2 regions of the Paenibacillus sp. FSL R7-0297 genome follow, and region 2 is predicted to be linked to the other one. Evidence: a T-box and tRNA genes for the amino acid it is inferred to sense, from the RefSeq annotation. Region 2 holds a T-box; the other holds one or more tRNA genes.

Region 1 (3,375 bases), 180 kb from region 2:
GACCTACAAGTCGAGCAGGGACGAAAGTCGGACTTAGTGATCCGGTGGTACCGCATGGAAGGGCCATCGCTCAACGGATAAAAGCTACCCTGGGGATAACAGGCTTATCTCCCCCAAGAGTCCACATCGACGGGGAGGTTTGGCACCTCGATGTCGGCTCATCGCATCCTGGGGCTGAAGTAGGTCCCAAGGGTTGGGCTGTTCGCCCATTAAAGCGGTACGCGAGCTGGGTTCAGAACGTCGTGAGACAGTTCGGTCCCTATCTGTCGTGGGCGCAGGAAATTTGAGAGGAGCTGTCCTTAGTACGAGAGGACCGGGATGGACGTACCGCTGGTGCATCAGTTGTTCCGCCAGGAGCATGGCTGAGTAGCTACGTACGGACGGGATAAGCGCTGAAAGCATCTAAGCGTGAAGCCCCCCTCAAGATGAGATTTCCCAACTAGTAAGACCCCTTGAAGACGACGAGGTAGATAGGTTGGAGGTGGAAGTGCAGCAATGCACGGAGCTGACCAATACTAATCGGTCGAGGGCTTATCCAAATTTCTTAGAGCGCAGATTCGTTTCGGATTCAGTTTTCAGGCGATCAAGCTTGATATGTATATTCCCTGATAGCTCAGTTGGTAGAGCACTCGACTGTTAATCGAGTTGTCACAGGTTCGAGTCCTGTTCGGGGAGCCATTTGGAGAGGTGTCCGAGTTTGGCCGAAGGAGCACGATTGGAAATCGTGTAGGCGCCACAAGCGTCTCGAGGGTTCGAATCCCTCTCTCTCCGTAGCTTTACTTTACAAGTAGTTAACAGCATGGCTCGTTGGTCAAGGGGTTAAGACACCTCCCTTTCACGGAGGTAACATGGGTTCGAATCCCATACGAGTCACCAATTTCTTCTTCGATTAATGGGATGAGAATTCCCTGGGTTCGTTGAAGCATAGGCATCGTAAGGAATACATCGCAATCTCGTAACGGAGTGGAGAGTATCTCATACGAGTCATATATGGAGGCTTAGCTCAGCTGGGAGAGCATCTGCCTTACAAGCAGAGGGTCGGGGGTTCGAACCCCTCAGCCTCCACCATCTATCTTTTAATAGAATAGATCTTTAACATTGACGCGGGGTGGAGCAGCCCGGTAGCTCGTCGGGCTCATAACCCGAAGGCCGCAGGTTCAAATCCTGCCCCCGCAACCAATTTGGAACCGTGGTGTAGTTGGCCTAACATGCCTGCCTGTCACGCAGGAGATCGCGGGTTCGAATCCCGTCGGTTCCGCCATCTTTATGAAAAAATGTTCGGCTCGGTAGCTCAGTCGGTAGAGCAAAGGACTGAAAATCCTTGTGTCGGGGGTTCGATTCCCTCCCGCGCCACCATATTTCTTACAACTTAATACGCCGGTGTAGCTCAATTGGTAGAGCAACTGACTTGTAATCAGTAGGTTGGGGGTTCAAGTCCTCTCGCCGGCACCATCCTCGGAGGCTTAGCGAAGTGGCCAAACGCATCAGACTGTAAATCTGCTCACGTACGTGTTCGGTGGTTCGAATCCATCAGCCTCCACCATTTTTAGGGGCATAGTTTAAAGGTAGAACAACGGTCTCCAAAACCGTTGGTGTGGGTTCAATTCCTGCTGCCCCTGCCAAGTAATATCCTATAAAATTTAATATGGCGATCGTGGCGAAGTGGTTAACGCACCGGATTGTGGTTCCGGCATTCGTGGGTTCGAGACCCATCGGTCGCCCCATTTCTTTTATAAGAGTTATAAGGCATTGCAATTAAATAAGCTTCATATGGCGACTGTGGCGAAGGGGTTAACGCACCGGATTGTGGTTCCGGCATTCGTGGGTTCGAGACCCATCAGTCGCCCCATTTTATTAAATCAAATGTTGGGGATTAGCCAAGCGGTAAGGCAACGGACTTTGACTCCGTCATTCATAGGTTCGATTCCTATATCCCCAGCCATTATATGCGGACGTGGCTCAGCGGTAGAGCATCGCCTTGCCAAGGCGAGGGTCGCGGGTTCGATTCCCGTCGTCCGCTCCATTTTTTGGTGCCATAGCCAAGTGGTAAGGCAAAGCTCTGCAAAAGCTTTATCCCCAGTTCAAATCTGGGTGGCACCTCCATTTTATTTTAGAATCAATTGTAAATAATATGTATATGCCGGCGTGGCGGAATGGCAGACGCGCTCGACTCAAAATCGAGTGGGAAACCGTGGAGGTTCGAGTCCTCTCGCCGGTATCTGCTAAAAGAGTTCATCAGAGATATTCTCTGGTGGGCTCTTTTTTCTTTTTATTTGAGCTGTATTCTCTTACTCCAGTTATGCGTAGAACTATCAAGATCCAGGCAATCTTTATCAGAACCAACAAATTGATTTCTAGCCGCACCTAGACCAACGATACCTCATGCCTGCCCCCACAGCTAAGGGAACACTAATACCGGAAGCTACCGCCCCGCATAGATTCAGGGAAACAGAATATCCCACTGTCCATAGTACCCATTTGCTGCGGAAACTCCCGTTTGATCAGGCTCGGAAGTAATACATTACATAGGGGAATAGCAAACCTCAGAATTGCAGTTCCAACATACAAGGTCACTCCTCCCGATTACGACTGAACAGCAATGGTCCCACCGATGTGAGGGGAGCACGCAAATTCGCTGCGATAAAAATAATTCCTACGATCATGAACCAGAGTGTCGCTTGCTTGCGAATACCGGTTCTGGAGACGGACAGCTTCCTCAGCTTTATGACCATCCTGATTGGCAATGGCTTGATAAATCAGGTCATAGGAGTCGAGATAAAAGCCGCATCTTTGCTTCGTTTCCAAAACCATGTTCTGACCTCCAGGCTCTCGAACTTATCGGTATGCTGAATCACTTTTCTTATTACTGACCCCAAAATACTGGAGGAGCAGACATAAGTCCCATCCCCTTGCCTGGTCTTCAGCAGAAGAGCAGAGAAGCGGCCCTCAAAAATGAGCGTCCGCTTCATTTTAAATAATTTATAATTCTTCGGAATAAAATGCTTTGGATACTGCCTCTGTGGCTTTATCAATAAAAGCTGCAACTTTACTGGGGCTTTCCTTCAAACCACTACTCACCCACTTTTTTATAATGGCTATACTGCCATGAGCGGCAAACGTATACCAAGACTCAAATAATTGTGGATCAAAATATTTTAATTCCTGCTTCCATCGCTCAATGGTTAAATCGTGACTGATATAAAGGATTCTTTCTAATAATTCTTTATCGCCATGCTCTGAGAACAGAACCTCACAAATCGTTTTATTCGCTTTTATATATTTACATAATTCATAAGATAGCTTTTCAGGAGTTTTAACGTCAGAAGAATTAATCCCAAGTTGCTTAATTTCTTCGTAAAGATCATTCTCGATCGT
Region 2 (3,375 bases):
CATAATCCGCTTGCCGGGCGCAGCGGGAGCTATGCAGCGGAGCAGGAAGGATTAACGAAGGGTCAGCAATCTTCTTTCCGGGTGATGGCTCTGGAGAGCCTGAAGTATAAGAAGCGCTGGACTCATGGCGAGATCAGCTATGAATTTGCCGTCCGCCAGGGGATGGTGGTGGTGGATGCGACACTGGAGTCTAATTACAATATGGCCAACCTGATGATCCGCTATCCCCGCAGTAACCATGGAGATGTCTCCGACCAGTCCTTTGGCTGATTACCCGATTATATATATCTTGCATACCCATATAAAAAGCCCCCCTGCGCTTCGACGAGAAGCGCGGGAGGGCTGCGAAGCTGCTCGGCCTAAGCTATGAGGCTTGGCCGGATACTTATGATAAGGCTGTTACTACGAACGACCGGACAGTTGTTGCTCTGCCAGTTGCACCAGACGTTTGGTGATATATCCTCCCAAAGAACCGGTTTCGCGGGAAGTGTAGTTCCCATAATAACCGTCAGCCGGGATAGTTACTCCAAGCTCTTGTGCTGCTTCATATTTCAACTGCTGCAGCGCTGCATTCGCTTGAGGAACGACCAGGTTGTTAGAACGGCTACCACGACCTTGTTGACCTGCTTGACCCATGTTTGTTCACCTCCTTCGCCCGTTGTGAAGATAGTATGAGCGCTAGGGAGAGAATTCATGCACGAATTTCGAAGGTTTAGAGGCTGGTAATTATATGAAATTTACCCTCAGGGATAAATCATCTGCAAGCTGCTGCCAAGCACCAGTGTCTGGCCCGGTTCAAGCGTAAGCATTCCTGTGAAGGAATCGTCCTGCTGAAGATTCGGCGCATCCGGAAGCCAGGTGAGCGGTTCAATGCAGAGGAACTGGTTAGCCTCTCCTTTGGTATAGAGGACCCAGTGGCGGAAATGTTCCTTGTCCACCGAATAACGCAGTCCGTAGCCGTCATCGCGCATGAGTAACGCTTCGGCAGGCTGATGATCATCCATCCTCAGGGCCGTATCCAGATTCTTGCCTTGGAGGTTCATATGGCTGTTAAGACTATCGAGTTCACCGAGCGGTAATAAATGTCCGCTGGGCAGGAGTTCGTTATTTAGCTCATAAACGCTTTGCACAGGGAGTGTTATGCTCCAGCGCTCAGGGGCGCCGTCCAGCATAAACCATGTATGATAGCCGATACCAAATGGAATGCGACTGCCGCCCAGATGGGTAACCTTAAGTGTCTGCACCAGGTCAGGCCCCTGCAGGCGGAATGTCATCTCAAGCTTCAGCGGCTCGGGAAATTGCCTGATCCACTCCGGATCATCCGTAGTTGTGAATTCGGTTGTTACCGCGCAGCCTTCCTCGTCTTCTTCAATATCGCTGACACACCAGGCTTGGGTACGGTGCAGGCCGTGAATATGATGATCGCCTGAATTCCGGTCGAACTGGTAGCTGGTGCCATCGAACGCGAACTGCCCGTTTCGGATACGGCCGGGCGGTACCAGAAGCGGAATGCCAAAGTGATAAGGTTTCTGAATATAAAAAGCCAAGTCGCTTTCATCAGGCTGGCGCAGGATTTGCCGCTCCTCCTTGCGGTCCCATAAGGAAATTACATTGTTCCCCAGCCGGGGCAAAAGCGTGACTTCCAGCTCACGGCTATGCAAAATGTACGTATCATAACCGTTCCACTGCCCTTTGGTCACCTGTTTCATAAGAGATATGCTCCTTTGATAAACTGTAATCAGATCATACACGAATATCCTTATCATACCAGATTTAAGTGACGGTGGTTAGAGATTTGACAACTTCTCCGGCACGCACTATGATGAAGGCAACAATGAATGATAACAACGTGATGACAGGGACAAGTAAGCAAAGGACTGTACCTTCAGAAAGCCGGTGGCTGATGTGAACCGGTGGTGCACCTCTGACCGAATGGACCCTTGAGCGCCGCGATCGAACGGGCTGAATAAGCCTTCAGTAGACCGGCCGGCTCTTCCCCGTTAACGGAAGCTAAGGCTGCTTGCCTGTCCCCCAGGGATGACTTAGGAGCAGCGAATAAGGGTGGTACCACGGTCTCACGTCCCTTGCGGATGTGGGGCCTTTTTGCGTCCTGGCGCACACGGAATATACAGATGATGGAGGATAAAGATCATGGCTAAAAAGGTATTATCGGGGATTCAGCCCAGCGGTTCGCTCACACTCGGAAATTACATCGGAGCGATCAAGAATTTCGTCAAGCTTCAAAGGGAATATGAATGTTACTTTATGGTGGTGGATCTGCATGCCATTACGGTTGCCCAAGATCCCGCTGCCCTTCGTGAGAATTCGGAATCGGTAGCTGCATTGTATCTGGCTGCAGGCATTGATCCTGCCATCTCCCATGTCTACATGCAGTCCCACGTGCCTCAGCATGCTGAGCTGGGATGGATTCTGACGACACTGACTGCTATGGGTGAGCTGGAACGGATGACGCAGTTTAAGGATAAATCGGCAGGCAAAGAATCCGTAGGAGCCGGATTATTCGTGTATCCATCGCTGATGGCTGCAGATATCCTGGTCTACAACGCCGATCTGGTACCGGTGGGTGAAGACCAGAAGCAGCATCTGGAGCTGACCCGCGACTTGGCGGGGCGCTTCAATCACCGGTTCGGTGATTTCTTCACTATTCCTGAGCCGTATATTCCTGAAGTCGGAGCGCGGATTATGTCTCTGGATGACGGGACCAAAAAAATGAGCAAAAGCGACCCTAATGCCGGCAGCAGAATCGGTCTGCTGGATCCGCCGGATATCATCCGTAAAAAGATCAGCCGCGCAACCACGGATTCAGGACGCGAAGTGGTATTTGATCCGGCCAATAAGCCTGAGATCAGCAACCTGATGAGTATCTATGCCGAATGCTCGGGAATGAGCCTCCAGCAGATAGCGGACAAGTATGAAGGGCAAATGTACGGCGGCTTCAAAAAAGATCTTGGCGAAGTAATCGTTGCCCTGCTTGAACCCATCCAGCAGAGATACCATGAGATCCGCAGCTCAGGCACACTGGGCGGTATTCTGGCTCAAGGTGCCGAAAGCGCGCGCAGCAGTGCTGCCCGGACACTGGAAGGCGTGAAGGAACGGATGGGCTTCCTGCCTTACCGTTAAGAGGAGGGCAGCTTGCGCTCGGCCTTGCGTCTCAGCCGGGCTTTGATGATGAAGCCCCAGCCAATGTTGAGCACGCACAGGGTACCGAGCAGCAGCGCCAGCCAAATGTTATAGCTGATTGAAATGGAAGCTGCCGTAAGTATGAGAATTGAAGAGCAGGCGAACCACAGTGACAGACCTTTACCCATATGTTCCAGCCTTCCTTTCTGCTGCAATAGCGGTGGAGTGAGTCCC

The links. A T-box is a leader RNA that pairs with one kind of tRNA and senses whether it is charged. The one in region 2 lies ahead of trpS (tryptophan--tRNA ligase), so its partner is inferred to be a tRNA-Trp.
Region 1: it has a tRNA-Trp gene. The T-box ahead of trpS (tryptophan--tRNA ligase) is inferred to sense a tRNA for this amino acid. The anticodon was not compared.

The regions. Positions count from the first base shown of each region.
Region 1 covers NZ_JBBPAQ010000001.1:2,146,888-2,150,262, forward strand. The annotation lists rRNA gene MKZ24_RS09420 (23S ribosomal RNA) at 1-539, shown strand, start outside; tRNA gene MKZ24_RS09425 (tRNA-Asn) at 603-678, shown strand; tRNA gene MKZ24_RS09430 (tRNA-Ser) at 682-771, shown strand; tRNA gene MKZ24_RS09435 (tRNA-Glu) at 802-876, shown strand; tRNA gene MKZ24_RS09440 (tRNA-Val) at 993-1,068, shown strand; tRNA gene MKZ24_RS09445 (tRNA-Met) at 1,103-1,179, shown strand; tRNA gene MKZ24_RS09450 (tRNA-Asp) at 1,184-1,261, shown strand; tRNA gene MKZ24_RS09455 (tRNA-Phe) at 1,281-1,356, shown strand; tRNA gene MKZ24_RS09460 (tRNA-Thr) at 1,377-1,452, shown strand; tRNA gene MKZ24_RS09465 (tRNA-Tyr) at 1,458-1,543, shown strand; tRNA gene MKZ24_RS09470 (tRNA-Trp) at 1,549-1,622, shown strand; tRNA gene MKZ24_RS09475 (tRNA-His) at 1,649-1,724, shown strand; tRNA gene MKZ24_RS09480 (tRNA-His) at 1,774-1,849, shown strand; tRNA gene MKZ24_RS09485 (tRNA-Gln) at 1,868-1,942, shown strand; tRNA gene MKZ24_RS09490 (tRNA-Gly) at 1,949-2,023, shown strand; tRNA gene MKZ24_RS09495 (tRNA-Cys) at 2,030-2,103, shown strand; tRNA gene MKZ24_RS09500 (tRNA-Leu) at 2,140-2,218, shown strand; partial or broken gene MKZ24_RS09505 (MFS transporter) at 2,373-2,663, opposite strand; gene MKZ24_RS33080 (hypothetical protein) at 2,584-2,811, opposite strand; gene MKZ24_RS09510 (TetR/AcrR family transcriptional regulator) at 2,980-3,375, opposite strand, start outside.
Region 2 covers NZ_JBBPAQ010000001.1:2,327,301-2,330,675, forward strand. The annotation lists gene MKZ24_RS10280 (hypothetical protein) at 1-270, shown strand, start outside; gene MKZ24_RS10285 (alpha/beta-type small acid-soluble spore protein) at 403-636, opposite strand; gene MKZ24_RS10290 (aldose 1-epimerase) at 744-1,709, opposite strand; T-box leader at 1,844-2,088, shown strand; gene trpS (tryptophan--tRNA ligase) at 2,152-3,141, shown strand; gene MKZ24_RS10300 (hypothetical protein) at 3,138-3,329, opposite strand.